DNA from 3 places in the Streptococcus marmotae genome. Region 2 is predicted to be linked to each of the others. Evidence: predicted binding sites of a transcription regulator. Region 2 holds the regulator's gene; each other region holds the start of a gene.
The links. Region 2 encodes Rex, which represses fermentation and respiration genes when NADH is low (regulators of the CRP and FNR family bind a similar motif). Its sites were predicted from a motif close to TTGTGAANTANTTCACAA; they were not measured.

Region 1 (10,313 bases), 790 kb from region 2:
ACACAACAATCTTCTGATGACCTACAATACCAAAATCAAAGGAGATCCGTTCGGAATTTTTGAACACATTGTAAGTGAACTTAATTGTGCCAGTCTTTACTCACCATCACTAGCTGAACGGCATAATGAATTCACTAGCATCATAACTCTTTTTCTAAATAAGATTAAAATTGAATGTAACTCTCAAGTAATTGGATTAGAACCTGAAGCGCTGGAACGTCTACAAAATTTCCATTGGTCTGAAAATCTCTCTCAACTTGAACGAGTCATTACAAAATTAGTTCTTAGCACTCAATCATACTATATTTCTGAGCATCAAGTTTCCGAACTCTTACAAGAAGAGCGCCGTCATATCAATTCATTGACTATGATTCAATCGGAGATACCTATCATACCTCATTTGATTGAAGAAAAGACACTTTTTGACTATAGTAGAGATATTATCCTTGCGACTTTAGAGCAAAATAAGGGAAATCAAACAAAAACAGCTAAGCAACTGGGCATCAGCAGAACAACATTATGGAGATATATAAAATATAATTAAGCAAATAACATCCTCGCTTTATCAGTAAGAAATCCTACACCATATATCTGAATATCTTCGTTTTTTTATTCTGCAAATCATGGGGAGTAGGACTCAATCGTGATTTCGTAGAAATCAATTTTGTTAATTTCGCTTTCTAATTTCTAGGCTCAAGTATTAACAGTCTACTGGACTGTTAATATCCCACATATTGACTAGCTTTCACAATTGAGAATTGTGAAAGTTTAGAAATAAGGCTAGCGAAGAATAGTTCACTGCCTCTTTAATAGAGCGTTTTACGCGTATACCCAACGCCCTGACTCCGTCAAAGGGCGTTGGGTATTAACTGGAAATATTTTAATTTTTTGTCTGATTTTTCTAGTAAAATGACGATTCTCAAATTTATATTTTAAATTGGCGTGTTTATCAAACATCATTAAGGCACTTTTAACTGTTAAATATCCCATGAAACTTGATACACTTACCCGTAGTGGAATGCTCACTAGCATATGAACATAATCTGGCAGCAGATATTCTTCTATAATTTAACTGCATAATCAGCGAAATATCTCCTCTAAACTACTTCTATATTATTTTTTGTCTATATTTAGGAGTAAACACAATGTGATAGAACACATCCACTTTGTATGTGATAAACTATGTGCCTGAGTGCCATATGAGTATCGCCTTTAGAGATTTTTTGCATAACATCTGATGCGCACCCGCGTAGCGGGTGGTTTATTTGCATCGCACCTTACGGAGCGATACTTAGCTTAAAGGCACATAAATCATAAAAAGGATTCGGTCCTGCATAATACAGAACTGAATCCTTTTTATGATTTACTGTCCAATTTTTTGAACAATGCAACAACAACTTTTTATATTTTAAAGTGGAAACATGATTACTGAGCCAGCGGTAAGGGCAATAATTCGGATTAAATACATTGGAACCGAGTACTTCCAAAATTCAGGCAGTTTATAATTTCCCATACCTAGAATCATAGCTGGCATACCATCAACTGGCATATAACCACCATTCCAACCTGAAATAGTAACCGCTACAGCAGCGGCAAGAGGGCTGAGCCCAAGACTCATACAGGTCGCAATAGCAATAGGAGCAAAGATAAATACTGACCCCATGTTTGAACCTGTAAAGGTAGCACTTGTACTAGTCAAGAAAACAAACAACAAGATAAGAAGAAACGGAGGGAGACTTGTACCAATCGCATTCGCTACCCAATCTCCAACCAAAGCAGTAAAACCAGTGTTTCCTAAAGCATCTGCTACACCTATAACTCCAGCCATCATCAGAATAACAGGTGCTCCCATATTATCTCGTACGGAACGAAAATCCAATGCACCTACAAATAAAATAACAGCAGCAGCAAGACCAGGGATTACATATGCCAAATTCCCTAATTGATTCATTAACATCATACCAACAACGCTGATAACAAACATTACAATTGTAATTTTTTCTTGAATTGGGTTCATCATTGTTACAGCAATTTCTGGACCACTAATAGATTCGTCTGTGTCAGTAATCTCGTGGTCTGGTAATAATTTGTAAGCAATAATACTCCAAGCTAGGAAAGCAAGCGACAGAATAAAATGAACAATCGCAAATCTCACCATTGGAACACCTTCTAAAAAGCCTGCTGTTTCAAGGACACCTACTGTCAGACCATATGTTAGTGCTACATTGATTGGCACGATTGGATGGTTAGTCGCAAATCCAAGAGGCATCATCAACTTAGAAGTGGGTAAATTCTTATTGTAAGGAATTGTTGATACTAAAGATAGAATCAAAACATAGTAGCCTGTCGACCCCATACCAGCTAGACTCGCTCCAAGCATAACAACAACGAGCAGTAGAATATAACTCTTATATCCACCCTTATTTACTAAGCTAGTCATCGTTGTCTGCACTTTAGCAATGAAACTTGTTTTCATCAACGCTGCCATTACTACCATAAACCCTGCAACCATAACAACGCTAGGATTTATAAAACCAGCAAAGGCTTCTTGAACAGTAGATAGTCCTGTCGCAACCAATAGCAAGCAGGCAAAAATTGGCGGAGCTCCAAATGCAAACTTGTCAGACATAATCATGACAATCATCAACACCAAAATACTGAGAGCAAGAATCATTTGTAATGTCATAGTATTCTCCTTTTTGTTCCTGTATATAGGACAGTTTTTATTTTTTGTAAACGTTTTTACAAAATCTATATTAGCATGAGACTATCATAATATTAAGATGTTAAATATTTTGATTGTTTTTATTTGGAACGATTTTTTTAAAATAAAACAATTTTTAATATATTATTAAATTGTGTTTCATTTTGAATCTATTGTATAAAAAATACCTCACATCAAAATGATGAACAAAAATCATCCTTTTCGGAAACTTGCAGACTATTAAAACCTATATTCACAACATCATAAGATACTTAAAATCCGACTAATGTGTCATAATTACACAAAAGCGACCTCTGAAGATACTGATTTTTCAACATCCTTAGCCAATCGTCTAGAGTAATTCAACCAAGAGAAAGTCCGCCAATAACCTAGCGTAGGGGAATGATGTGCCAGCTTCCGTTAATTTCTTCAAAAATATCTACTGGACATTGGAACTCTTGAGCTATCACTTTATAATATCCCTGAGGTCGGTCCATGAAGATTGGCTACACGAATCACAACATCCAGGAAATTCCCCATGGTATCAATAACGATATGCGTTTTTTTCCTTTGACTTTTTTACCATCATCAATGCCACGCTCCTTTGCGACATCTGTTGTTTTCACGCTTTGAGAATCAATGATGGCATAGATTGGAGGCAAGTCATGGGAGAGTATACGCCATTGACAGCTCGTTTTGGTGATGTACAAAGTCGCATTCACGAGTTTGTTTAGACCATTTATAGGTACGGTGATTTGAGAAACAAGGTTCAAGTTTTCCCTATTCTTGATTGGTTAAATCAGTACCATATGCTTTTCGTGTCATACCTTTAGTTTAACATCTTTTGTGAATATAGGTTCTTACTTTGAACAGATTATTTTGACTGCTATAAGCCTTTCTCAACTTATTTTCTATTTGCTTCTTTAAACTATAAAAACTATCAATCCTAGTCAAACCTTCGAGAAACTGCTATAATACTAAAAAGTATCATTAGGAGACAAACATGGACATTCGTAACTACCAAGATTGGGTCAGTCGTTTTTACAAAGAGCGTGGTTGGTATGCCTACAATCCTTTTATTCGGGCTAATTTTCTCTGTGAAGAGGTAGGAGAGCTAGCACAGGCGATTCGGAAAATGGAGATTGGACGGGATCGCCCCGATGAACCCATTAGCAACCAGAAAGAAAATCTCCTCCACATCCGTGAGGAACTAGGCGATGTCTTAGATAATCTGTTTATTATCGCAGATATCTACCAGATTTCGCTTGAGGGCATCATGACAAGCCATAAGGAAAAGTTAGAAGAAAGGTTTAAAGGACAATGAATATAACCGTTTACTGTGGAGCAAGTTTAGGAGAAAATCCAAGCTATCAAGAAGGAACGATTGCCCTTGGCAAATGGATTGCAGAAAGTGGCCATACGTTGGTCTACGGCGGTGGCAATACTGGACTCATGGGCTTGATTGCAGATACGGTCCTAGCACACGGTGGGCAAGTCATTGGTATCATTCCAGAATTTCTCAAAGATCGTGAACTCGCCCATCCTCATCTCTCAGAACTACGGACAGTTGAAACCATGTCTGAACGTAAATTGGCCTTGATACAAGAGGCGGACGCGTTTATCGCACTGCCTGGTGGCCCTGGTACTTTAGAAGAAATCAGCGAAGTTATCTCATGGGCAAGGATTGGAAAAAACGACAAACCCTGCATCCTCTTTACTATTGCAGGCTACTATCAGGCCTTGGAACAATTCTTTGATAACATGGTTAGCGCAGGATTTTTGACATTAGAAGATCGAGAAAAAACACTCTTCTCAGATGATTTAGAACAAATCGAACACTTTATTGCAAGCTATCAACCACCGGCAGCGCGTGAGTATCGGAACAAGACTTAATCCATTTACAAAAGACTAAGAATCTTGGCAACTTGAAGGTACCAAGACTCTTAGTCTTTTTATTATGTTACACACAAGTTCAAACATTCTTCCAAGTCCACATCACGCTCTAAGTGTTCAGGAGTCCAGGGAACGAATACATCTGGTTCTACCCCCTTATCTGTCATGCCTTTTCCCAAATCAAGATCAAGATCACGTGAGGTTGGAAACATGAATTGGTAGTCATCAAAATCTACGAAGCAGCAATTAGAGTAATCCAAAATACCCATAGTCGGTCTACCAAGTACCATCACCTTAGGCAACTCTTTCATTATCTGAACAAAATTATCTCCAGAGGAACCACACTCTACATCTGATAATACAAAAATTTTCTCTGACTTAGCAGTACCTACAATCCCAGCAAAATACTCTCTATCGGAGTCATCCTCCTTATGAACAACATAACCCTTGCCACGATTAGTCTGTAATTCGTCAATAAACTCCAGCAAGAACTGGCGACTTTCTTCTGATAAATGCTCATCTTTCAAATCTTCTTGAAATAGAGCTAAACGCAAATCAACATTTCTCTCTGTGTAGAGAACTTCCATACCTGATCCTGATAAATCAATTTCTGCAAGACTGGTCCCTTCTGGTAAAGCGTATTTGATTAAGGGGAAGTAGAGAGAATCTGAGCCTCCATGATTGACACGGACATCAATGATGAGGTAGGTAGCTTGTTCTAGTAAGGGAGCTGCTTCTTGGTAAAGGGCTCCTATTTTTTCCTCATTCCAAAAATTCTCCATTTTAAGGTAGACAAGATCAGGCTGTAACTGCTTCACTTCAAAACTGTCTTCCGTCGCCTGCTCCACTTCTTGCAGTTGAATCTCCTCTTTCCGATTTGCCCTTATTACTGTGAGTCTGTCAGCCTTATGGACAAAATATTTCCATTCCTGTGCTTGGCGTTCCTCAGTAGGACTCGTAAAATAGGCTCGATGTTCTTGGTACAGAGTTGAAATATCGCAACCGTCAAGTGCAATAATCTTATCTCCTTTTTGAAGATTGGTCGCAGGATCTGCTTCCACTACATAGAGCATATCTCCTTGGCGCTTAAGACGAACTGCGAGTGCTTTGCGATTCTTCTTGAAGAAGGACACATGGGAAAGAATGCCAAAACTTGCAAGGTAACAATGCATGTGATACAGAAACTCCTCTTCTGACATGTCGTCTGATATCTTCTGACGATACATTTCTGGATCTGCCCCAATGATATCCTTTTTAGTCGCTGAATCAGTCCGCATTATCTTGACCACTTGGTCAAAAATTTCTCTTTTTTTCATATCATCCCTCCTATTATTACTTGTTTTTTATTAGACCTAAAACAGAGTGATTTGCAAGCTGTATTTTCTTTATAAAAACCCTTACATTTTGCCCAATTTTTTGGTATAGTATAATTTGTGATAAATATATCAAATAAAAAAGAAGTAGGTACTTATTGTGGCAGGACAAGGTCAAACATTGATGTATACAATTGATAAAAGTATCAAGAAGAAAGCTGACTTGATTGAAAGCAACTATTGGGCATATGCCCTTCGCTCTATTTTTGCGAGTGTCTATCTGGCACTTGGGATTGCCATTGCGCTTTACACAGCTGACAAGCTAGAACATGTGGCAGCAGGTCTCGGGAAATTTAGCTATGGTCTCATGTTTGGCTGGGGGCTCCTCATGATTCTTTATATGAATGCAGAGCTCGGCACATCGAATATGATGTATATGACGGTGGCTATTTATCGCAAGGTCATTCCAACCAAAACCGCTCTAAAGATTCTAGCAACCTGTATCTTCTTTAACTTTGTTGGTGCGGTCATCGTCTGCTTCTTACTAGCGCAAACTGCTCCATATTCCATTGGGCATGTGGCTATGGATAGCTATCTAGTGCAAGGTACCATTGCCAAGCTTGCCAAAACACCGCTCACTCAATTTGTCGAGGGAATTTTCGCCAATATGGTGGTCAATATCGCCGTCTTTGTCTTTCTAAAGATGAAGGATGATGCTGGAAAAGCGATTGCCGTCATTTTCATTATCTTTATCTTTGCCTTCCTTGGCTTTGAACACGTTATCGCCAACTTCTCAACCTTCTCTCTCGCCTTCTTCTCAACAGGTGGAACGGTGGAAGGTATGAATCTTCTCTCTGTCCTTTCTAATTTTCTCTTCTCAGGTCTTGGAAACTATGTCGGTGGTGGACTAGTCATCGGACTGCTTTATAGCTGGCTTAACAACCAATCAACCGCTTATGTGGACTAAACTAATAACGAGGTCAGGAATTTGACCTCGTTATTTTTCATCATTCAGCTAAACATCTATTCGTCAACTAAGACTCTATAAAAATCAAAATCTGACTAGCTTCCACAATTGAGAATTGTGGAAGGCTGGAAATAGAAAGGGTGCAGCTCGCCCCTTGCAATTGAGAATTGTGGAAAGTGATAGATAAAACTAGCGTAGCTTGTGTCCTAAAAACCACAGGGGTAAGGGAGGTTACGCTGAGGATTCATAATCCTTATTCCCAACCTTCAACAGTCCACTAGACTGTCGAAGCAAGGTGAGTGAACGACGTCAAATCTTAATTTTTTATGAGCATTAGATACCGTTAGGTATGCTTGCTATCATCCGCCAACCAGGGCAACCTTTGCTCATGATGGATATGCTTGCGCTCCAACTTATCTAAATCTTGGTCACACCTATCAATCGTTCCCAACTTCAAGGTCAGCTGGCCTGGCACGTCTGTTTTTGTGTGATAGATTTGGCTATGGCAATGCTTGCAATAATAACGAATCTTCCCTGGTGAGGATTCGTAGGTTACCAGTGCTTCTTGGCCAGATAGCAGTTGAAAACTAGCCAAATCTACCAAAGCATTAGTCGAAAAGGCTGTAGAAGAAGCCTTCCTACAAAAGGAACAATGGCAAAACACGATGGGAGCGGTCAATTCTGTCGCCTCATAACTCACTTTCCCACACAGACACGAACCTTTAATCATCTGATTCCTCCAATTTCATCCTATCATCTTACCAAAAATCAAGGCCCTGCCTTGCTTGACCTTGACTGATTTTTTATTTTTTCTTCTTGCGAATAATTATTTTGTCGAAAAGTTCGTCACATCTCCATCATAATCTGCCCATTCTTTACTGAAGAAGGCTGGATTCAGCTGATAGCTGGGAGCAGGTTCAGAACTTGTAATAAAAGGATCCACTACCTTGTCAAATTCTAACCAACCAAGCCAACCTATGTGAATGGTATCTTCCATGAAATAGGTTTTTCCTCCATCTGTTGAAAAATCAGCAATATTCGTAAACCCCTGACTCTCCAGTTGGTACTTGATTTTTGCAACCGTCTGTTGGTACATCTCCTCACGCAGTCCCGTGTAAGCCATCCACTTTTCATTGACCGGCGGAATGACAAAGAGGACCTTCATTTTTGATTGAGCAAAGAGTTGCAAGACCAGCTGCAAGTCATTGTATTCTGGCGATTGGATATAGGATAATTTTTTTTGTGATCCTTTTAATTTCTTGATATCTTTTTTTAATCGATGTTTATAAAAACGATCATCAATCCCTAAGTCATTAGACTTGGTGCATCCTCTTGCCTCTTGAATGGCAACCTTTTCCAACTCTTCATAAGAAAATTGATCTGGCAGTTGGTTAAGCTCTGGTAGCACTTTTTGCTCAAAATTCCCAGTATTTTCAGAAGTTAAACTACTAAAGAAATAATCTTGACGTTTATGAAAGCGTGCCATCAAACTAATAAACTGTTTTTCTGAAGACGATAAGGTCTCTTTTTGTACTACTTTTTTGACAATATCTGCCATCGTCACATTGGGATAGAGCTGCAAGATGCGTTCAGCCGCATGTTGCGCCGCCTCATCTCCTGCTTGCTGGCTCAAAAAACTCGTCAACTGGTCGCTATTAAAATACTGCTGAAAGGCACTAGAGTCATAGCCTTTCTTGGTAAACCACTGAGGAGATATAACATAGACAACCGTCTTACCTTCCAATTCTGGCAACATTTGTTGCATCCCAAAGTATTGGTTCAAAGAGGCCGCGCCACGTTGTCCCAACAAATAAGGACGATAAGGACGGTCATATTTTTCAGCTAAAACAGACGGATGCATGCTATCAAAACGCAGCCATTCGCTGGAGCCAAAAAAAGGAACAAAGCGGTGGTCAGGATCCGTCAAGGCACGGACTTTCTGGGTCCGTCCTTTGAAACTCCGAGCCGTTAGGGTGACTGCCGAGCGTTTTTCAAGCTCAAAATTGTGACGAAGATGGGTCGGATAAAAAACCAATAACAAGACAACCAGCAAGGCTGCACAAAAGACCGGGCCTAAAATGAGCCATAAGCGTTTAAGCATTTCGTAACTCCGTAATGCCGTCGATAATCTTGTTTGCCGTATTCCAATCATCACGGCCAAATTCAGATACTGGGACACGAATATCAAAGCGAGCTTCAATCTCGACAATCAATTCAACGGTTCCCATACTATCCAAGACACCTGCATCAAACAAGTCCTCATCCATCATATCTGACACATCTTCCATAAATAATTCATCAATAATTTCGATGACTTCTGCTTTAATATCCATTGTAAACTCCTTTTATTTCTTAAACCACAGGTCATTTAAAAATCCAGAAAAGATTAAAAATGACAACATGACAACGTGAAAGGTCACCACAATCCCTAAGGCTTGAAGCAAGCGATTTTCTGGGAGAGGGGCAAGCCCTGCTTTTTTGCGTTCTTTATTGAGCGTTTTTTTCTTTCGAAGCCAAGCATCATTGACTACTAGACCAAGACCATGAAAAAGGCCATAAGCGATATAATACCAGGTCACTCCATGCCAGAAGCCCATGACTAGCATATTGAGCAAGTAAGCCACGCTTGAGGTTGTATTTCGATTTTTAAAAACCTTATTGCGCATGAGAACCATGACCAACCGCATAAAGACAAAATCACGGAACCAAAAGGATAAGCTTATATGCCAGCGATTCCAAAATTCCTTGAGGTCACGAGAGAGAAAGGGCTTGTCAAAGTTTCTCGGACTTTTAATCCCCATGAGATGAGACATTGCAATAGCAAACATAGAGTAGCCTGCAAAGTCAAAAAATAAGTCAAGACCAAAGGCATACATGACCCCTAAGGTCGGTAGGTTAAACCAGCCACCTTGGGATAGGGCATACTGCTTGAGCGGTGGCAAAATCATGGACCCAAAAATGTGGGCTAAAATGAATTTGTATAAAAAACCAAGCATGATGTAACGCACTGCAACTTCTAGCATGTCCAGTAACTCATCCTTGTCTGGAATTGCAGTATAATCCGCTTCAAACCGCTTGAAACGGTCAATCGGCCCACTTGAGAAGGTTGGCATAAAGAGCAAAAAGCGTAAGAATTGCCACAGCGTAAATTCTGTCAATACCCCATCTCGCAATTCAATGATCATCCCGACTGATCGGAAGGTCAGGTAGGAAATTCCCAAGAAACCAAAGAGCGATTGGTGCCCTGAAATCGCTGGAGTTACCTTAACCATAAACAGTGGAAAAACAGCGAGTGCCGTATGAAGATAAAAAACCCATTTGTTATCTTTTTTCGCTCGATACCATTTGTAGCTGAAAACCCAGCTAGTTTGCCACATAACATAAAACAAGAGGGCAACAAGTTGAGCTAGGCTCGTCCCTGTCAACATCAAGACGA
Region 2 (10,313 bases):
TTTCCAGTCGGCATCACACAACGTGTGATAATGCTATCTTCTGGGCGGCCAATAGGGGCGATAATCTCCCCTTTTTCTTCTAATGGACCGCTACCATAAACCAAGGCAAAATAACGCTTTTGAATCAATTTTTCCTGTAATTGTTTATCTAGTCTTGCATGTGCATAGCCGTGTTTAGCAAAGAGCATGAGACCTGATGTATCACGGTCGAGACGTGTGACGATATGCACCTGTTTATTTTCATATCCTTGTTCTAAATAATATCCCTTGACAAAATTGGCAATGGTTGACGAATGCAGAATACTTGGGATAGATGCAAATCCGGCTGGTTTATTGATAACCATAAAATGCTCGTCTTCATAGACAATATCTAAGGGATGAGAAATTGGCTCCAAACTTCCCGTCACATCTTCTTCGCTAGGAATATCGATACTCAAATGATCACCAATATCCAGTAAATAGGTCGCATTCTGCGGTTTTCCATTAACAATAATTGCGCCACCCTCGAACTTGATTTTAGCTAATAGTCCTTTTGAAACATCATGTTTTTTCAAAAATGTCTTAATTTTTACATGTTGATCCACAATGAATTCAAAGCGCATTACTCTACCTCACCAATAAAGGCATCTTTGACACGATTCCAAAAGCTAGTGTGGCTCGGAGTAGCTAGAAAATGAATTTTGCTATTGTCAATCTGGTATTCAATCCGATCAATATTATCATAAACAAAGGTCCGATTGTCAATCGATACCGAATAGCGATCATCATGTTTTGGCTCAATCATAATCTTGTCCTTTTTAGGAACAACAATGGAAGAACCCAAGGTCCGATAGACGCGATTGTTCAGACTGGCAACTTCTGCAATCTGCAATGCTTCAATGGTCGGGTGCAAAATAGCTCCTCCTAAAGATTTATTGTAGGCTGTTGAACCAGTGGGAGTTGACACCGAAATACCATCACCACGGAAACGCTCAAAAGGCACTTTATTGATAAAAACATCTGCAACCATAGTTTTTGATAAACGTTTAATAGTCGCTTCATTCAAGGCCCGCATGACAATATCTCGACCATTCATCAGCTTAATTCGTACAGTTAAAATCGGATAGGAAACACGAGCTCCTGTGTCTAATTTTAAATTATCAATCAGTTTATCAACTTCAAAATCGCGATAATCCGTATAAAAACCAAGGTGCCCTGTATGAATGCCGACAAAGCGAACACGATCCATCATTGCCTCGTACTTATGAAAAGCAGATAAGAGCATCCCATCTCCCCCAATTGAAATAACAATATCTGGATTTTTAGGTGTTAAAATAAATTGGGCTTCTTTTAATTTGGTCCACAACTCATTCATCACAGCTTGGCTCTTTGGGTTTTTACTGCTGAGCAGGGCGATTTTTTTTCTATCTGTATTCTTCATCTGTATCGTCGCTGTTTCCAACTCCGTCATTCAACTTGCGGTAGGCCGGGTCAAATAAGGCCTGAGCTTCTTGAATGTCATCGCGGATTTTGCGCATCTCCTCATCTAATTGATAAGCAATCTTAGCTGTAATTTCCAAGCGTTGCCTAATTTCTTCTGGAAAATTCCCCTTATACTTATAGTTTAAGGAATGTTCAATCGTTGCCCAAAAATTCATGGACAAGGTGCGAATTTGAATCTCAGCTAGTACTGTTTCATTTCCATTTATCGTATCAACTGGATACTCAATCACCACGTGGTAGGAACGGTAGCCTGATGATTTCATATTATTGATATAATCGCGTTCATAGACCACTCGCATATCTTTTCGCTTCCGTAGGATGTCAAGTACTTCTTCTACGTCATCAACAAATTGCACCATGATTCGTAATCCTGCGATGTCTTGCATGTCCTGTGCCAAATTTTCAAGCTGAATATGGCGTAGAGCCATCTTTTCCTTGATGGATTCAATCGGCTTCACACGTCCTGTCACAAATTCAATCGGTGAATGCTTATTTGCTTTTCTATATTGTTTACGAACACCGCGCAGTTTAATTTTTAATTCCCCAACCGCCTGAATATAAGGGTCTAGGAAGGCTTCCCAATTCATTTCCATACCTGCTCCTTTCTTGTCAAATACTAGTTTTTGTAATAGAATAACACAAGAACTATTATACCATACGAAAAGGTTTTATCCTATGAAAAAAAATCATTTAGAAATTGAATACAAAACGCTCCTGACGGCAGCCGAATTTCAACAATTACAGACAGAATTTACAGATGTTGCTCCTGTCCTTCAAACCAACTATTATATTGACACAGCAGATTTTAGCCTACGTCAACACCACTATTCCCTACGAATTCGCACCTTAGAAGACCGAGCAGAATTGACTCTTAAAATTCCACAAGACATCGGCAATCAGGAATACAACCAAGCCTTGCTACTTGAACACGCTCATCAACTGATTCAAAAGGTAGAGCTACCTGAAGGGGATATCTTGGACCTCATCACACAAACTGGAATTGCCCTTGAAGAGTTGATTGTTTGGGGAGATTTGACGACAAGACGCTATGAAAAAGTGACTCCTATTGGGCTGATGGCTCTTGATGAAAATAGCTATGCTGAGCAGACAGACTATGAATTAGAAGTCGAGGTAGAGGATGCTAGTCAAGGGAAAATGGCTTTTGAGGAGTATCTGAAACAGCGACAAATTGCCTTTAAATACGCTAAAAGCAAGGTTGCTCGGACAGCTGCCTGTCTGATGAGCAAGCCTTGAGTTCATAAACCAACGAATTCAAAAGAAATCTATCAGAATGTAGACAAACCTCACAATTCAGAAAAACATTACAATAATATTTAATTTTCTGTAGTTTTAAGGTTAGAAAATTTGCGAGCGTAGCGAGCACAATACCGCCACCTCCGCCGTGCTAAAAGTGGGAGTGAGACAAAAGTCGTGATTTCGTTGAAATCGATTATCCTCGCTCCTTTGTTTCTGGGCTCGGACTAAAATAATCCACTGGATTATTTTACTCCGAAGGAAGTCGCTGATGTCCGAAAGCACATGAGGATGGTGGCAATAAAAAGACTTTTTCTTCAAGCTGATCTATTTCTTTACTGAAAATTTTGGGATTTTCTGATAAAATAGAACTATCGAATAAAAGGAGTATTTCTGATCATGGTTCAACCGTATGGTGATAAACAAATTAAACTATTTTCTTTGAATTCCAACCGTGCAATTGCTGAAAAAATTGCTGAAGCATCCGGAATTCCACTTGGGAAAATGTCAACTCGACAATTCTCAGACGGAGAAATTCAAGTCAATATCGAAGAAAGTGTCCGTGGGGTGGATGTTTATATCATCCAATCAACTAGCTATCCTGTCAATAATCATCTTTGGGAATTATTGATTATGGTGGATGCATGTAAGCGTGCAAGTGCTCATTCTGTTACAGTCGTTATGCCTTATTTTGGCTATGCTCGTCAGGATCGTACAGCTGCTCCTCGTGAACCAATTACAGCAAAACTCGTTGCGAATATGCTGGTCAAAGCAGGTGTGGATCGTGTCTTGTCACTTGATTTACATGCTGTTCAGGTACAAGGTTTCTTTGATATTCCAGTCGACAATCTCTTTACTGTCCCACTATTTGCAGAGCATTATATGGAAAAAGGGCTGTGTGGTGAAGATGTTGTGATTGTGAGTCCTAAAAATTCTGGTATCAAGCGTGCTCGCAGCTTAGCAGAATACCTCAATTCTTCAATTGCTATTATCGACTATGCCCAAGACGATGCCGATCGTTCAGAAGGGTATATTATCGGAGATGTTGCTGGAAAAGCAGCTATCTTGATTGATGATATCTTAAACACTGGTCGTACCTTCTCAGAAGCAGCTCGAATTGTACAAGAAGGCGGAGCAACGGAGATTTATGCAGTTGCAAGTCACGGGTTATTTGCAGGTACTGCAGCAGAACTCTTAGATCAAGCCCCAATCAAGGAAGTACTCGTCACAGATTCTGTTGTAAGCAAAGAACAATTACCAAAAAATATTGCTTTTATTACCGCTAGTGAATTGATTGCAGACGCCATTATCCGCATTCACGAACGACGTCCAGTCAGTCCTCTCTTCGATTTTACAAATCCAAATACTGAAAACTAGGAGATTTCCTTGATTTATTTAGACAATGCAGCGACCACTTCCTTGTCGAAAGTTGCCCTTCAAACCTTCATGGATATTGCAACAGAATACTATGGTAACTCCTCTAGTATTCATTGGGCAGGACGAAAAGCAAACGCAATCCTCCGCCAAGCTCGAACAGATATTGCTCACATCCTAGACGCCAAACCGGAACAGATCATTTTTACCTCAGGGGGGTCAGAAGCTGATACCCTAGCTATCCAAGGTTATGCACTGGCAAATCAGCATAAGGGAAAACACCTCATTACAACCGCTATCGAGCACCATGCTGTCCTTCATACCATGGAGTATTTGCAGGAGCGGTTTGGCTTTGAGGTAACCTATATTCAGCCTATCAATCAAAGAATTTCCGCCCAGCAGGTGCAGGAAGCTCTGCGCCCAGACACTATTTTAGTTAGTGCCATGTATGCCAACAATGAGACTGGACTGTTGCTACCGATCAAAGAAATCGGCGAAATCCTTTCTCAACATCAAGCTATTTTTCATGTAGATGCTGTCCAAGCAATTGGAAAAGTCGCCATTTCACCGGAACAACTAGGAATCGATTTTCTCTCTGCTGCTGCCCATAAGTTTCATGGTCCAAAAGGGGTAGGCTTCCTCTATAGTCGTATCCCTAACTTTGACTCTCTGATTCACGGAGGACGTCAAGAGCAACAACACCGTGCAGGAACAGAAAATCTGGCAGGAATTGCAGCTATGGCAACAGCTTTAAAAGAACAAACAGAACAGCTAGAAGAACATTTCAACAGCGTCTCTGCTTTAAAAGATCACCTGATAAAAAATTTGGCGTCTTCTCATCATTATCTAAATGAAGCAGGACCGACACTTCCCTACGTTGTCAACATCGGTTTCCCCAATCAGCTTAATGAGCAAATGCTCATGCGCCTAGATCTCGCAGGTATCGCTGTTTCCAGCGGATCTGCCTGTACTGCTGGCGTGATTCAAAAGAGCCATGTCTTAGAAGCGCTATATGGAAAAGATTCACATCGCCTAAAGGAATCCATTCGGATTAGCTTCTCACCTGAAAATACCAAAGAGGAAGTGGACTTCCTCATCGACAAACTACATGAAATTATCGGAGGCATTTATTAATGGCTTTTACAACATCTGTAACGCTTAAAAACTGTGACTATACCTACTCTATTCACCCAGGTATCAAAAAATACACCTTGCGTGACAATACATTTGAACAGACTCAGGTTGGTAATTACCAATTAACACGTATGTTAGAAGAAATTCCCAACTCTAATCAAGGCTTTCTTCTAAAAATTATTATCAATAAAGATTTGACTGGTTTTAAAATCAATATTACAGACAAATCAGGTCTACATTTGGTCGATATTTTTAAAGCAGGTGGAAATACCGTTATCCAAGAAAAATTTTACTTCCTTATGGATAGCTTAGTTGACCGAGATATTTTCACAAAAGAAAGTACAAAAGCATGATTGAGCTGCGCTATCAAGATTCTTATCAGCAGATTCGCTCACAAACTTTTGAAAACTTTGAGGACCTACTGCTCTCTTTTTCAGGTTGCGTGACCCTTCCTGATCACCTAAAAGTACACTCAATCATTCAAGATGGTCGAGACTTAGGTTATCAAGGACCCATCGGCAATTTATATCGTTATCTCAAAACAATAGACCCGAATAATCACTAAAAAACAAGAATTTCTTCTTGTTTTTTCTGGTGTAATCTGTTGCATTTTTCACAAACTTTTACTAAAATAGAATTAATAATTAAAAGGAGTAAAAGATTGTGAAAAACGAAAAAAAATCCCCTATTCCCCGTGCCACTGCTAAGCGTTTATCAATCTATTACCGCATATTCAAACGATTTCATGCCGGAAATATTGAAAAAGCAAGTTCCAAAGAAATTGCAGAAGCTATCGGTATTGATTCTGCTACTGTTCGTCGTGATTTTTCTTACTTTGGTGAATTAGGACGCCGTGGATTTGGGTACGATGTCAAAAAATTAATGGATTTCTTCGCTGATATTTTGAATGATAATTCTATCACCAATGTGATGCTGGTTGGGGTCGGGAATATGGGGCGAGCACTCCTGCATTATCGCTTCCATGAGCGGAATAAAATGAAAATTGTCATGGCTTTTGAAGCAGATAATCACCCATCAGTTGGTACAATTGATGAAAATGTTCCAATCTATGGCATCTCAGAAATCGAAGAAAAGATAAAAGAAGCAAACGCTCAAACAGCTATCTTGACCGTACCAAGTACCAAGGCCCAAGAAGTTGCTAATGTCTTGGTCGCGGCTGGTGTTAAGGGAATCTTGAGTTTCTCACCCGTCAACTTATCTGTACCAAAAGATGTCGTCGTCCAGTATGTCGATTTGACCAGTGAATTACAAACCCTCCTTTATTTCATGAGAAAAGGATAATGTTATGAGTAAGCCAATTATCGGTATTTCAGCCAATGAATTTCTCAATACAACCGATGATACTGAGCCAGTTCTATCCTATGCTGCCACCACTTTTGTCAAAGCAATCGAATCTGCTGGAGGAATCCCTCTCATCCTGCCAATTGTCTCTGCTAATATGGCTCAAAGCTATATCAACATGATTGACAAGCTCATTTTGACTGGTGGACAGAATGTCCTTCCAAGTTACTATGGGCAAGAGCAGACCATTGACAGCGACAATTATCATAGCCAGCGTGATGACTTTGAACTTGCTTTGATTCAAGAAGCCATCAAACAGCAGAAGCCAATATTTGGTGTTTGTCGTGGGATGCAACTTTTTAATGTTGCCATGGGTGGTACCTTGCATCAATCCATCCCAAATCATTGGCAAACTACCATTTCTCATACACCTGTTCACTCAATTTACCTACAAGAAGAAAATCCACTGGCCACTGTCTATGGAAGACAACCGATGGTTAACTCTTTTCATAGACAGGCCTTAGATCAACTGGCTTCTGGTTTACAGGTGATTGGTCAAGCTGAAGATGGGACTATCGAAGCAACGATGATGACTGATAGAGCGCATTTCCTTGGCGTACAGTGGCATCCAGAACTTCTTTATTCTACTCGTACCGAAGAAAAAGCTTTGTTCGATTACCTCGTTAATGAATTTTAACAAAGCTCTCCTTCCTCACGAAAACTATAATAGGCTGATTTCGCCACAATCAAATGATCAAGTAAGACAAGTCCTAGCATCTCGCAGGACTTTTTTAGTGTCTCAGTAAATACCAGATCGTTTTTACTCGGCTGCACAGACCCAGAAGGGTGATTATGTACAACAATAATCGATGTAGCCATACATTTTACGGCATAATGCAAAATCTCCCTTGGTTCTGCAATACTTTTATTTACACTACCAATAAAAATAGTCTTTTGGCTAATAATTTTATTTTGTGTGTCAAGATAAAGAGCAACTAGATGTTCTTGCTTCTTATCGCCAATATCCTGCATCATTTTACGCCCTAATTTCTCACTTCCAAGCACACGATCTTGAAGTAAAATTTCTGACTGATTAATTCGCCGTCCCAACTCAATCATTGCCTTGATTTCTACAGCTTTAACACGACCAATGCCTGCTAATGTTTGCAATTCTTCAATAGACAAATCCCTTAAGGCAGCTAGATTTTCTAATTTGGCTAATAGATTATTTGATAGGATAGAAACTGGCTCTTTTTTTGTCCCCGTTCGGATAAAAATGGCTAATAATTCTTGATTGCTAAGACTTTCTGCGCCTACTTCCAATAAACGCTCCCGTGGTAATAGTGACTCTTCTTGAAACATAATTTGATACATATCTTCCTCCTCATTATATTTATTCGCAAAAAAGAAGGCATTTGCCTTCTTTTTTAAATTTGTACCTGATTATATTTTTTCTCAAAATGTTTCAAAATATCTTTTGGTGTCTCATTGTAAGGAACACTACTTTCTAGTTTTCCTTTGACAATGGTCCGCATGGTGGCTTCTAAATCCTCACAGGTCACAAGCGTAATCTCTGTTTGACCTTCCACATCATCAATAACCTCTACACTTTCAGGAGTCACCGACTGTACACTTGTCACAACATAGGTATAGACATTTTGCTTATCTGTCAAATAAATCTTCATACCTTCCTGTGCACGTTCAAGAGGTGAAAAGAGTGTTTCACTCGCTCCTGCTATTCCAAAAATATGATGACTAGCTAAGGAATAATTCCCCTGTCCCATTTCTTGGGTCTCTTTCATCGTTCCTGCCCCATACATCAAGGCAACATTTGATAAACCCTTAAAAATAGGGAGATTAACATTTAAATCAGGAATCGCAATTCCACCAATGACGGGGAGTTGCTGGGACTCCCATTGAGCTTTCAAAACAGCTTCTGTCGAGATGGATTGCACCTGCTCAAAATCAAAAGTTGTTTCTGCCTGCTTGTTCTTCTCGATATCTGCTTCTGTCACTTTAGTAACTTGGTAGCGATTGCTATTCCAAGCAATAATCATGTTGCGAATAGAAGTATTGAACATCAATGCGATTGCAATAAGGAAAAACATACCTGCTAATAAATTTCTCCAAATACCGCTTTTCTTTTTCTTACTAGAACGTCTACGATTACTCATAATCTTAATTTTCCTCTGAATCTTTAGAATCTGCAGCATCAACCAAAGCAAACGTCACAATACTTGCCTCATTATCTAATCTCATGACCTTTACCCCCATGGTTGCACGTCCTGTCTGTGAGATGTTGGCAACGTTTGTCCGAATAATGACTCCTGTATCTGTAATCACCATAATATCTTCATCGCCTGAAATGGTTGTTAAGCCAGCTAGATAACCATTTTTCTCTGCAACTTTAACAGTTTTAATTCCTTTACCGCCACGCCCTTTGGTTGGGTATTCTGAAGCTGGTGTTCGTTTTCCAAAACCATTTTCCGTCAGCACAAGAACTTCTTGGTCATCTGAGACAACTGCTGCTCCGACTAAGCAATCCCCTTCACGAAGCCGCATTCCCCGCACACCAGTCGCTATGCGACTCATATTGCGAACATCTGTCTCTGTGAACCGGACGGCATAACCGAATTTAGAACCCATGATAACATCTGTTTGCCCATCTGTCAAGAAAACGTTAATCAATTCATCATCTTCTTTTAAGTTCAGAGCCTTCAACCCATTTTGACGGATATTGCCAAATTCAGCAACGCTAGTCCGTTTGACAATTCCTTGACGAGTAGTAAAGAAGAGATAATGTCCTTCTTCTTGCTCCTTGGTAACGTTGATAATCGTCTGAATCGACTCATTTTCTTCTAACTTCAAGAGATTTACAACCGGCAATCCCTTTGCTGTGCGGCCGTATTCAGGAATTTCATAGCCTTTTAGACGATAGACACGCCCCTTGTTGGTAAAGAAGAGGAGACGGTCATGGGTACTAGTAGAAACCAATTCACGAACAAAGTCATCATCTTTGACCCCTGTTCCCTGAACACCACGTCCTCCACGTTTTTGAGCATGAAATTCATCCTGTGCAAGCCGTTTAATATACCCTTGATTGGATAGGGTAATTAACACATCTGTTTCCTCAATTAAATCTTCATCTTCAAGGGATAGGACTTCACCTACCATTAACTCTGTCCGACGAGGATCTGCATATTTGCGCTTGATTTCTTCTAGTTCATCTTTGATAATTTGTACAACCCGCTCTGGTTTGGCTAAAATATCTGCTAAATCAGCAATCAAGGCAATCAAATCATCGTATTCTGATTGGATCTTATCGCGTTCCAAGCCTGTCAAACGGCGAAGGCGCATATCAAGAATAGCTTGGCTCTGACGCTCTGATAGCTCAAAGCGTGCCATCAATTCTGCCTGTGCTTCTGCATCTGTTTCGCTATTACGAATCACCTTGATTACTTCATCAATATGATCTAAGGCAATCAGCAATCCTTCTAAGATATGGGCACGCGCTTCTGCCTTTTCTTTATCAAACTGGGTACGGCGAGTAACAACTTCTTTTTGGTGTTCAACATAGGCTTCCAAAATTTGACGAACAGAAAGAATTTTCGGTACTCCATTTTGAATGGCCAACATATTGAAACTAAAATTAGTCTGAAGTTGGGTCAATTTGAAAAGATTATTCAAGATGACATTGGCTGATGCATCTCGTCTGACCTCGATTACAAAACGAACTCCTTCGCGATTGGACTCATCACGAACAGCTG
Region 3 (10,313 bases), 210 kb from region 2:
CTGCTTTAGGTCCAACCCGACTTGTTGATAATACTTAATCACAGGGATTAACAACAGCGTTTCTTTGTCATAATAGCGATAACCAGTTTCCTGTGAAACTAATTTCGGTTGAATCAGCTCCAAACTTTCATAATAACGCAAAGCCTTTGCTGATACACCACATAAATTTGCTGCTTGACCAATGGAAAATAATCTATCTTCTGTCATCATAAACCTCCTCTGCTCAAAAATTTTCTATAGTTCCCTAAAAATCATTTGTGACAGCGCTATCAAACTAGGGATGGTTATATTGTATTATACTAAAAAAAAAAAGCAATTTAAAACTTAAATAACTCGACAATATACCCCTCCTTAAAAATAATGGTCGGATACTGTTTTGAAAATTACTTCCTTCAAACATAGAAAATAGTTGAAGCATGGAAATGATGATTATAAAAACGAGGCTGGACTGTCTGTCCGGCCTCGTTTATCAAAGTTAAAAAAGCAGATTGGCACACCTGATGTCGTTTAAAACAATTCTTTATAAAACGCGATGGTTTCTTCAAGCGTTGGCATAAAAGGATTGCCTGGTGCGCAAGCATCAATTAAGGCATTTTTAGAAAGGTATTCAAAGTCAAATTCGTCTTCTTTGATATCTAATTCTGTTAGCTTTTTCGGAATGCCGACTGTTTCAGATAGTTTTTCAATTTCTGAAATAGCATAATCAGCACACTCTTGGTCTGTCTTTCCTTCAGTATGAAGTCCAAAGGCTTTTGCGACATCACGAAATGCTGCTGGTACTCGTTTGGCATTCTCTCGCTCAACGACAGGCAAGAGCATGGCACAACAAACTCCATGTGGAAGGTTGTAAACAGCTCCTAATTGGTGCGCCATTGAATGGACATAACCTAGCCCAGCATTGTTAAAGGCCATTCCTCCAAGGAAAATTGCATGTACCATTGACTCACGTGCTTCAATGTCGTGACCATTTTCAACAGCACGAGGAAGATATTCTTTGATTAACTCAATTGCTCCAATAGAGAGTTTCTTGGTTACTCCATAAGCTCCCGGTGTGACCAGCGCTTCAACTGCGTGAGTCAGTGCATCCATTCCTGTTGCTGCTGTTAGTGCTGCTGGTTTTGATAACATCAGCTCTGGATCATTGACTGAAATGAGAGCCAAGCTATTTTTATCCACCATAACCATTTTGACCTTGCGCTCTTCATCGGTAATGACATAGTTAATCGTGATTTCAGCCGAAGTTCCAGCCGTCGTATTAACAGCAACTACAGGTAAACCTTTCTTTTCAGACTTATGAAGCCCTTCGTAATCTTGTGGTTTCCCGCCATTGGTCGCCATAATCGAAATACAGCTTGCAGCATCTTGAGGCGAACCTCCACCGACTGAAATAATGAAATCACAACCATTTTCTTTCAAGGCTTGAAGACCGTCTTCAACATTCTTACAAGTTGGGTTAGGTGCAACATCACTGAAAATCACATATTCGATAGCTGCCTCGTCTAGCGGTTTTGTTACCTTTTCTAAAATATCACTGGAGCGGATAAAATTATCTGTCACCAAGAGTGCTTTTTGGTAGCCAAGTTCTTTGACATAACTACCAACTTCTTGAACACAGCCTCGACCAATTAAATTGACTGCTGGTACGTACAATGTTGCCATAATATTTCTCCTTTTACACCTCTATTTTCAACTACATTTAGTAAAACAATTCACACGATATTCTTTCTATTGTTAGATTTTGTTTAACAACCTGTATCACTGGCTAATCTAAAAATCCTTCATGTGGTGTTACGCCAAATGCTTGAGCCAACTCTTTTAATTGTTGGTCTGTAATTTCTTGTCTTACTACACCACCCTGAGCACCTACCTGGCTGTAAATCATAGCCGCTTTTTCAATCACTTCGACTAAGCCGTACGTTTCATCAAGGGATACACCTGAAGCAAACAGTCCATGATGTGGCCAGATAACTGCTTGAAATTCACTCATCTTCTCAGCTGTTGCCTGACCAATTTCACGGGTTCCTGGTGTCATATAAGGAATAACACCGATACCTTCTGGGAAAACGACTAGAGATTCAGCCTGCATTTTCCAGAGCAAGCGTGATAAATGTCGCTCCTCTAGCACCTGCGTAAAGGTAAGGGCAATGAGATTAGTTGGGTGGCAATGAAAGACAACACGCTGTTCTGGGTTGACTGTTAAGCGTTCCATGTGGCTCATCAAGTGGCTTGGAAATTCAGATGTCGGCTTTCCTCCGTCTGCAAATCCCCACAGCAAATGCGCCTGCTGTCCATCCTCTGAAATTTGTACCAATCCCAAGTCTAATTCCGGTTGATGGATAATATTTCTAAAATAACGACCAGTCCCTGTTACGAGGTAATAAAAGCCAGCTAAGTTAGAAGCATCAAAACCGAGTTCAAAGCTACGGATGACTTCTTTATTATCTTCATAACCTGCCACTTCTTCTGGCAAGACACGAACAGAAACATTCCCACCATTGCGCTCATCCCAGTAGCGTTCGTAGGATTCACGGGTTACTTCACACATTTTTTTGACAATTGCTGAATCGACAAATTTCATCTTTTTCCTCTTTCTAATTATCGTTTATTGAGTATGTCTTCTTCGTATTCCTTTACTTTTTTTAGCCAATCAAGACCAATAGGAACCCCGTTTTTCTCGCAGAAATAATTCCAGACATCTGCATAAGGGAAATCTTTTAATTCTTCTGTATAAGCCAAACGGGAAGTGAAATCAAATTCATTTTCCATATTCTTTAAATCTTGCGTTGGTTCAAGCAGCGCTTTTAAGAGTGCTTTTTGGGTATTTCGAGTTCCCACAACCCAAGCTGCAATCCGATTGATGGTCGCATCAAAGAAATCTAAACCAATGACTGCCTTATCAAGAAGGTCATTACGCACCAATTCTTTTGCGATATCTTGCAATTCATCATCCATAATCACAACATGGTCAGAATCCCAGCGAACTGGACGAGAAACATGGAGCATAATCCCCTTTCCAAATAAAGCTAAAGCAGATAATTTGTTGGAAATCACTTCTGTCGGATGAAAATGTCCTGCATCAAGAAGAATCATTTTACCGCGAGTCAAGCCATAACCCATATAAAATTCGTGAGAACCTACAGTATAAGCCTCTGCACCTAAACCAAACAATTTGCTTTCAACTGCATCTTGTGTATAGCGTTCATCCAACTCTTCGCTAAAAATCTCATCGAGAGAGTCCATCAAACGTTTCCGAGGGGCAAGGCGATCGACAGGATTGTCCTTGAAGCCATCTGGCACCCAAAAGTTATTGTAACAAGTTTGTCCTAGTTCACGTCCCATGTATTCTGCAATTTTTCGACTGCGTTTTCCATGTTCAATCCAGAAATGACGAACGTCCCTATCAGGGTGTGAAAGAGTCAATCCCTCTTTCATCATAGGGTGTGAGAAGAATGTCGGATTAAAGTCAAGACCTAGACCTTGTTCCTTTGCCCAATTAACCCATTTTTCAAAGTGACGTGGTTCTAATTCATTTAAATCAACTTGTTCATCTGTATCTAAATAGATTGCATGTAAATTCAACTTGTGCTTACCTGGGATAAGCGAATAGGCTTTTTCTAAATCCTGACGGAGCTGATCAGGTGTGCGGGCCGCTCCAGGATAATTTCCTGTTGACATAATTCCCCCCGTCAATTCACCATCAGGCGATAAGAAGCCTTTCACATCATCTCCCTGCCAGCAATGCATGGAAATCTTAACTTGTTGTAATCGTTCAAGTGCAGCATCTGTATCTACTCCGATAGCTGCATAGCGTTCTTTTGCTATTTGATAACGTTCTGCGACTGTTGTCATTTCTGTTCTCCTTTTTTATTGTTGTGGTTGAAATAGTTGAAAAGTCATACTCTCCTCTAACCAAGTACGAGCCTCGGCTAAATTTGCAAATTCACCTTGACTAATCATCTGTACCAAGAGATTGCCAATTGCTGTTGCTTCACTCGGACCCGCAATCACAGTTCTCTGAATACAATTCGCAGTTAACTGATTAAGCAACTGCACATTTGATCCTCCTCCGACAATATGGAGACAGTCAAAGTGCTTGCCAGTTAGCTCTTCTAATCTCTTAAATTCCTTAGCATATAAAGTAGCGAGATTGGAGTAGACACACATCACCAATTCTCCCAACGTTTCTGGAACTTGCTCACCGTGTTCATGGCAATAGGCTTGAATTTCTTGAACCATACTGTGTGGATTGGTAAAACGGGGGTCGTTCAAGTCGACAGTTTGCAAAAATGGTTTGACGTGACTTGCAGCTTCTGCCATTTCTTGGAACGAGTAAGCTCCCTCATATTCTCTTGCTATTTCTTGAATGCACCACATGCCAGTGATGTTTTTTAGGAAACGGTAGGTCTGATAAGCTCCCCATTCATTGGTGTAATTAGCCTGATAAGCTTCTTTCGTGACAATTGCTTCCTCATTTTCTGTCCCAATCAAGGACCAGGTTCCACTAGAGATATAGGCCCATTGTTCTGTAATAGCCGGTACACCGACCACCGCAGACGCTGTATCATGGGTTGCTACTGCAATTACATCCACATCTGGCAACTCATATCGAGCATGATGTTCTGGCAAGATAGTTCCAATTACTGTTCCACTTTCTACCAAATCTGGAAATTTTGAGACTGGAAGACCTAGAATTTCTAGTAATTCCTCATCATACTTTCTATTTTCGCTATTCAACAATTGAGTTGTTGAGACATTACTCACTTCACCCAGCATTTTTCCAGTCAAACAATAGGCGATATAGTCAGGGATGAGCAGGATTTTATCCACTTGCTCTAGTAATTCTTGGCTTTCAACCGCCAACTGATATAAGGTATTAAAGGCCAAAAACTGAATACCCGTTTTTTGATAAATGACGTCTCTAGGAATCTTTTGGAAAACTGTTTCCATAGCGCCGTTTGTTCGATGATCACGGTAAGCAATTGGCTGAGCCAGTAAATTACCCTGCTTATCAACTAAACAATAATCAACTGCCCAGGTATCAATACCTAACGTTGCTTTTTCGATTCCTTTTTGTTTGATTTTCTCCAATCCAACAAAAATATGCTCGACCAATTGTGTCACATTCCAACGGTCATACCCATCTTCTTTACGAAAATGATTGGGAAAACGATGAATCTCTTCTAATTCTAATTGATGCGTTTTTCTTGCAAGGATGACACGTCCACTTGAAGCGCCAATGTCAACAGCAATATGATAGGTCATCTTCACACCTGCTTTCTAAAACGTTTACAATACTATTAAACAATAATCTTTTTTATGATACAATATCAATAGATAAGATAAAGTGTATCAAATTTACAGGCAGGAGAAACTAGATGACTTCCCTAGATGAATTGTTATTTCAAGAAACCAAGCACGAAGCAAAGCAAAAAGAAACAGGTTTTATTGCAGATTATTTAGATACCGAACTATTAAAGCCAAACAGTACACCTAGACTATCACAGCATTTTTTCTTCCAAAATAAAGATGTTTTCATGAGTAAACATAGCCGCTATGCTCCTTATCCAGAGCATACACACCAATTTCTCGAGTTAAATTATGTTTACAAAGGGACTTGTCGACAGGTGATTAACGGGACAGAACAGCAATTACGGGAAGGAGACCTACTACTAATGGATGTCAACAGCCGCCATTCAATCGAAAGTTTAGGAGAAAAAGATATCCTTATCAATCTTCTCTTTCGCAATCAAGATATTTCCTTGGAATGGTTAGGACAGTTGCAGGGGGAACAAAGTCTGCTCTATCAATTTCTCTTGTCAGATGCTTCCGCTAATTACCAACGGGATAATTTCCTTATCATCTCGACAAGTAATCAACCACAACTACAAGCCACTCTTCATAATATGATGACAGAGTATTTCCTACCCCAATCTTTTTCCCAACAAATTATCAGTCAGTATCTACCAATTCTATTTTACGAACTGGCGCGCTGTCTCCCTCGTATCACAGAAAAGGAGCTCCAACTAGAAGAAACTCCTTATCTGAAGGTACTAAAAATTATTGACAAGGAATTTGCGACTATCTCGCTACATGAACTTGCTGAGCGTTTAAATTTTAACAAAAACTATCTCAGTAACCTTATCAAAGCTGAAAGTGGTTTCCCACTCACGCAACTCATAAACCAACGAAAACTAATGAAAGCACGTCTCCTTCTCCAATCTACTCATCTCCCCATTCATGAAATTGCTCTTGAAGTTGGTTTTAGTAACAAAACATATTTTTACAAAAAATACAAAGAAACCTTCGGTCATGGACCAAAGGAGGAAAGAGAGAAATAGGGTAATTTTATAATCATGACAACCGTCAAAAGGGGAAACACAGCACATCCAGATGATGTTTCGGACTCCAAAGGCGAATAACCTATCATCAAATACTGGATTATTTGATAAGAAAGGGAGTGGGACAAACCAGGGTGAGCGTAACGTGCTCATCCTGGTTTGTCCCAGCCTTTAGCTATTTTTTAGTTTCTTTTCAACTGTTAAAAAGGACACGAGAACAACAAGGATAGCATAGCAAATTAGTTCAGCTCCTAGGTAACAAAATACCAACATACTGCTCACCATGTCACTTTGAGCGGTGAGACTTGGGTCATAGCCTGCAGAAGATAGTAGACTATTAATAATCCCATTTCCGATACCAGACATCCCAACCATAATTGCGCCGTAAACAGACATAGTCAAGCCGTCACTACGAAAACCATTTTTTAGTTCTAAGTAATCAAGGACATCAGATAAGAGCGCTAAGGTCACATACATGGCTGGAATAGACCCAATTCCTTTTAATACAACACCGACACAGACAATAACGAAGTTATGTACATCAATGAAACTAACTAGTCCACCCAATACAGAAATAATGAGTCCTAAGACGATAGCCTTTTGTTTTCCCAATTTATTGGCAATCGGCCAGGCTACTACCATACCCAATGCTGTCGGTAGTCCCCCAATAAAACCAAGCATCCCCATAGCACTTCCAGCAGCTGCTTCTGTCGTAACTCCTTCAAACATCCAACGACTGTAATAACTCATTGAACCATTTTTAATGAGACCACCTAGCTGGAATAATAAGAAATAAAGAATAATCAGCCACCAATATTTATTCGATAAGCATACTTTCAACTGTTGCATCAATGGAATCGATTTTTCAGATGAAGCTAGTTGGTTTTCTTCTTCCGTAACCCGCTCTCTTGTGAAATAATATTCTAATAAAATACCAACCAATGTTATAAGACAAAGAATACCAATAGCCCAACGCCAATTTTGATAGCTAGCTAAACGATCTAAACTACCGTCATGTTCCACAAAAAGAATATTCTGCAAAAAGATAGGAACCAAGATACTTGCCCCAAGTCCGACAGCAGCTACTCCTGCCGCATTGGACAAAGTAGCCAATAGCCCCCTACTGTTTGAATCTCTGGTTGATAAAGAGACCATGGAACTATGAGAAGTATAAAAGAAGGGGTAAGCTACTGCATAATAAAAGTTGTAAGATAAAGCAATCCAAAGCATTTGAACAATCGGATTTCCTTCTAATGGTAGAGTAAACATCACTAGAAGAGACAGGGCCACTAAAAAGGCTGAAAGAAATAGATACGGCCTTGCTTTTCCTTGTCTTGTTCTTGTGGTGTCGATGAGTCGACCCAAGACAAGATTGCCAATGACTACCAAAATAACTGAAACAATTGGGAGAGTTGCTGAAAATATCCCAAATTTTTCACTGTCAGTCCAACCAATGACATCTGAGTAGTACCGATTTAAGTAAGAAGCCAAGATGGCATTCGAAATCAAGGCTAGAAATGGTCCTACAAAATACCCCAAGCTCTTTTCAACAAGACCTACAGTATCTTTTTTTATGCGACTATCTAATATCGCTTGATTGAAAAATTGTTTCATCTTTTCTCCTCAAAACTTTTTCTATCTATTCTTAATAATTGGTAGCTCTAATTGAGCACTCAGTGCACCGTCAGTCACGGATAGAGTTAGTTGCTCTGATTGATGTGGACGAACAATTGCCATTGCCTCGCCGTAATAGGTATCTGACTCATCTAATAGATACCCCTCACGATTATAAGGGCAAGCATGTCCAAAGCCAACTAAATCTCCTCCGAGGACTGAAATTTTTAACCGACCACGATGCATAGGTTTTAAAATTCCTGCTGGGTCTGTATAACGAATCGGTACAAAAAGTAATTGTCCAGCTTGCGCACCAGTCTCGGGTTCAATCTGGATAAGTGTTTCATCTTCAGCCGTTACCAAATGAGTTTGCCCGATTAGCTGATTTTGTTGATTATAGGTTAATACTTTCAATTCTCCTGGCTCATATCTTGTATGAAAAATGACTTTACAATCATTTTTAAATCTTTTACGCCCGACCAAACGGCTATTAATATAAAGTTCTGCACGCGCAGCACGAGCATATACTTCAACTGTTGCTTTCATTCCTTCATAACCAGGATAGGTCCAAGAATGAAGGGCATCCGTCATTTTCCAAGCAGAAGGACTATGTTTTCCGGTTTGATAAACAGGCCTAACCGCTAAGACAGGTTGCTTGAGCACTTCAAAAGCTACTTTGGTATAGCTTGCTTCAGCTAAGGGACGACCAAGAATATTTAAGCGTCCACTACCCGCTGTTAGCCAGCCTTCTTTAGGAGCAGATTTAGGATAATAATCTTCATATTCCCATGCACCAACGCCTGTTTCTCCCATGTAATCCATACCAGCCCATACAAAATCACCAATAATTCGAGGGTGCTTTTTTGCCATCTCCCAAAATGAATAGGCATCACTACAGAAAGTTTCTGTCCCTAAAATAAAACGATTCGGGTATTTTTTTAAATCTTTCTGATAGCGGAGAATTCCATAGTTGTAACCAGCTATGTCCATGTTGGCAAAAGCATCTCGAGTCTTGACATCACAAGCATGCAAGGTCGCCCCACGTTTCATAAATTCTGCTCCTGTTAAACCAGCCAAGGTATTATAAAATTCGCTGCCGACAGGTGCTTTCTTCTTGTGATTAGCTACCTCTTTTTTCGCTTTTTCATCCGAATAAATGCCTAGACCAATGGAACTGAGAAAATTAAAGAAAATATTTACGCCACAGGTTACAGGACGGGTCGCATCAAGCTGGTGGAGGTAATCCGTCATTTCTTTTGTCAACTGAATACCACGAGGTTGTGCCGTCTCAGAAACTTCATTTCCAGTAGAATACATAATGACACTTGGGTGATTATAGTCTTTCTGAACCATATCTTTCAAGTCCTCTGGCCACCATTCTGCCATATAGTGGGCATAATCATTGTCTGTCTTATGAATATACCATACATCCAAGTACTCGTCCATGACGTACATACCAAGGCGATCACAAGCATCTAGCAAGGCTTTTGAGCATGGATTATGGGCAGAACGAATCGCATTGTAGCCATTCTTTTTTAACAGCTGTATTTTACGCTCTTCTGCTTCTGAAAATGCACAAGCTCCTAGCAAGCCATTATCATGATGGATGCAAGCGCCACGTAGAATTTCTCTCTGACCATTTATCGTTAGGCCATGCTCGGCATCCCAGTTTAATGTCCGAATTCCGAACGGTTCTGTTACGCAGTCTTCTCCAAATCGGATTGTTACAGTATAGAGATTAGGAGCATCTGCTGACCAAAGAAGGGCCTCATTAAGCTGCACAATTGCTTGCCCATATCCGGATTCATCAAGGAAAATCGAGCTTTCACAGATTGACTGTCCCTTATAAGCAATTGTGGCTGTTGCGACACCTGCATGATTTGCAATCAGCTCAATTTGTATTCTAGCCGGTTCAATCGATAAAGTAGTTAAACGAATCCCCTGTTCCAAGATATAGTCTTTTCCACCAATATAGAGTTGCACTGGACGATAGATACCTGCACCAGAATACCAACGACTATTGGGTTGATCACTATTTCGTGCAATCACCTCAAGTCGATTTTTCTGACCAAGTAAGACAGACTCCGTGATATCAACGAAGAAATTTGTATAACCATATGGTCTAAAATAGAGCTTTTTGCCGTTCAAATAGACTTCTGCATTGTGATAAACCCCTTCGAATTCTAAGACAAGTCTCTTGTTCTCCCAGTCTTCTTGGAGTTCAAAATCTTTTTGATAGAGGTAATCGTATCCCTCAAAAAAGGCAACATTTTTACCGCCTAAAGATTCTGCGGTCCTTTGCTCAGAAAACATCGCATCGTGTGGAATCGTGATTTCTTGAAATGCTTCATCTCGATCTAG

Region 1: the regulator Rex is predicted to act here: its motif matches at 6,029-6,046, upstream of A4H00_RS05390 (formate/nitrite transporter family protein).
Region 3: the regulator Rex is predicted to act here: its motif matches at 1,698-1,715, upstream of A4H00_RS09935 (iron-containing alcohol dehydrogenase).

The regions. Positions count from the first base shown of each region.
Region 1 is NZ_CP015196.1:1,033,053-1,043,365, reverse strand. It holds gene A4H00_RS05415 (sigma-54-dependent Fis family transcriptional regulator) at 1-544, shown strand, start outside; partial or broken gene tnpA (IS200/IS605 family transposase) at 907-1,161, opposite strand; gene A4H00_RS05410 (SLC13 family permease) at 1,409-2,686, opposite strand; gene A4H00_RS05405 (MazG nucleotide pyrophosphohydrolase domain-containing protein) at 3,708-4,028, shown strand; gene A4H00_RS05400 (LOG family protein) at 4,025-4,597, shown strand; gene A4H00_RS05395 (S41 family peptidase) at 4,660-5,913, opposite strand; gene A4H00_RS05390 (formate/nitrite transporter family protein) at 6,095-6,877, shown strand; gene A4H00_RS05385 (GFA family protein) at 7,221-7,607, opposite strand; gene dltD (D-alanyl-lipoteichoic acid biosynthesis protein DltD) at 7,704-8,978, opposite strand; gene dltC (D-alanine--poly(phosphoribitol) ligase subunit DltC) at 8,971-9,210, opposite strand; gene dltB (D-alanyl-lipoteichoic acid biosynthesis protein DltB) at 9,223-10,313, opposite strand, start outside.
Region 2 is NZ_CP015196.1:1,824,025-1,834,337, reverse strand. It holds gene A4H00_RS09085 (RluA family pseudouridine synthase) at 1-602, opposite strand, end outside; gene A4H00_RS09080 (NAD kinase) at 602-1,420, opposite strand; gene yjbM (GTP diphosphokinase) at 1,404-2,075, opposite strand; gene A4H00_RS09070 (CYTH domain-containing protein) at 2,158-2,736, shown strand; gene A4H00_RS09065 (ribose-phosphate diphosphokinase) at 3,136-4,113, shown strand; gene A4H00_RS09060 (cysteine desulfurase family protein) at 4,123-5,244, shown strand; gene A4H00_RS09055 (DUF1831 domain-containing protein) at 5,244-5,597, shown strand; gene A4H00_RS09050 (DUF4649 family protein) at 5,594-5,809, shown strand; gene A4H00_RS09045 (redox-sensing transcriptional repressor Rex) at 5,908-6,546, shown strand; gene A4H00_RS09040 (gamma-glutamyl-gamma-aminobutyrate hydrolase family protein) at 6,551-7,243, shown strand; gene radC (RadC family protein) at 7,240-7,920, opposite strand; gene A4H00_RS09030 (class A sortase) at 7,974-8,720, opposite strand; gene gyrA (DNA gyrase subunit A) at 8,725-10,313, opposite strand, start outside.
Region 3 is NZ_CP015196.1:2,029,867-2,040,179, forward strand. It holds gene A4H00_RS09930 (MerR family transcriptional regulator) at 1-207, opposite strand, end outside; gene A4H00_RS09935 (iron-containing alcohol dehydrogenase) at 508-1,659, opposite strand; gene rhaD (rhamnulose-1-phosphate aldolase) at 1,763-2,578, opposite strand; gene rhaA (L-rhamnose isomerase) at 2,596-3,849, opposite strand; gene rhaB (rhamnulokinase) at 3,865-5,262, opposite strand; gene A4H00_RS09955 (AraC family transcriptional regulator) at 5,376-6,338, shown strand; gene A4H00_RS09960 (MFS transporter) at 6,510-7,952, opposite strand; gene A4H00_RS09965 (glycoside hydrolase family 2 TIM barrel-domain containing protein) at 7,974-10,313, opposite strand, start outside.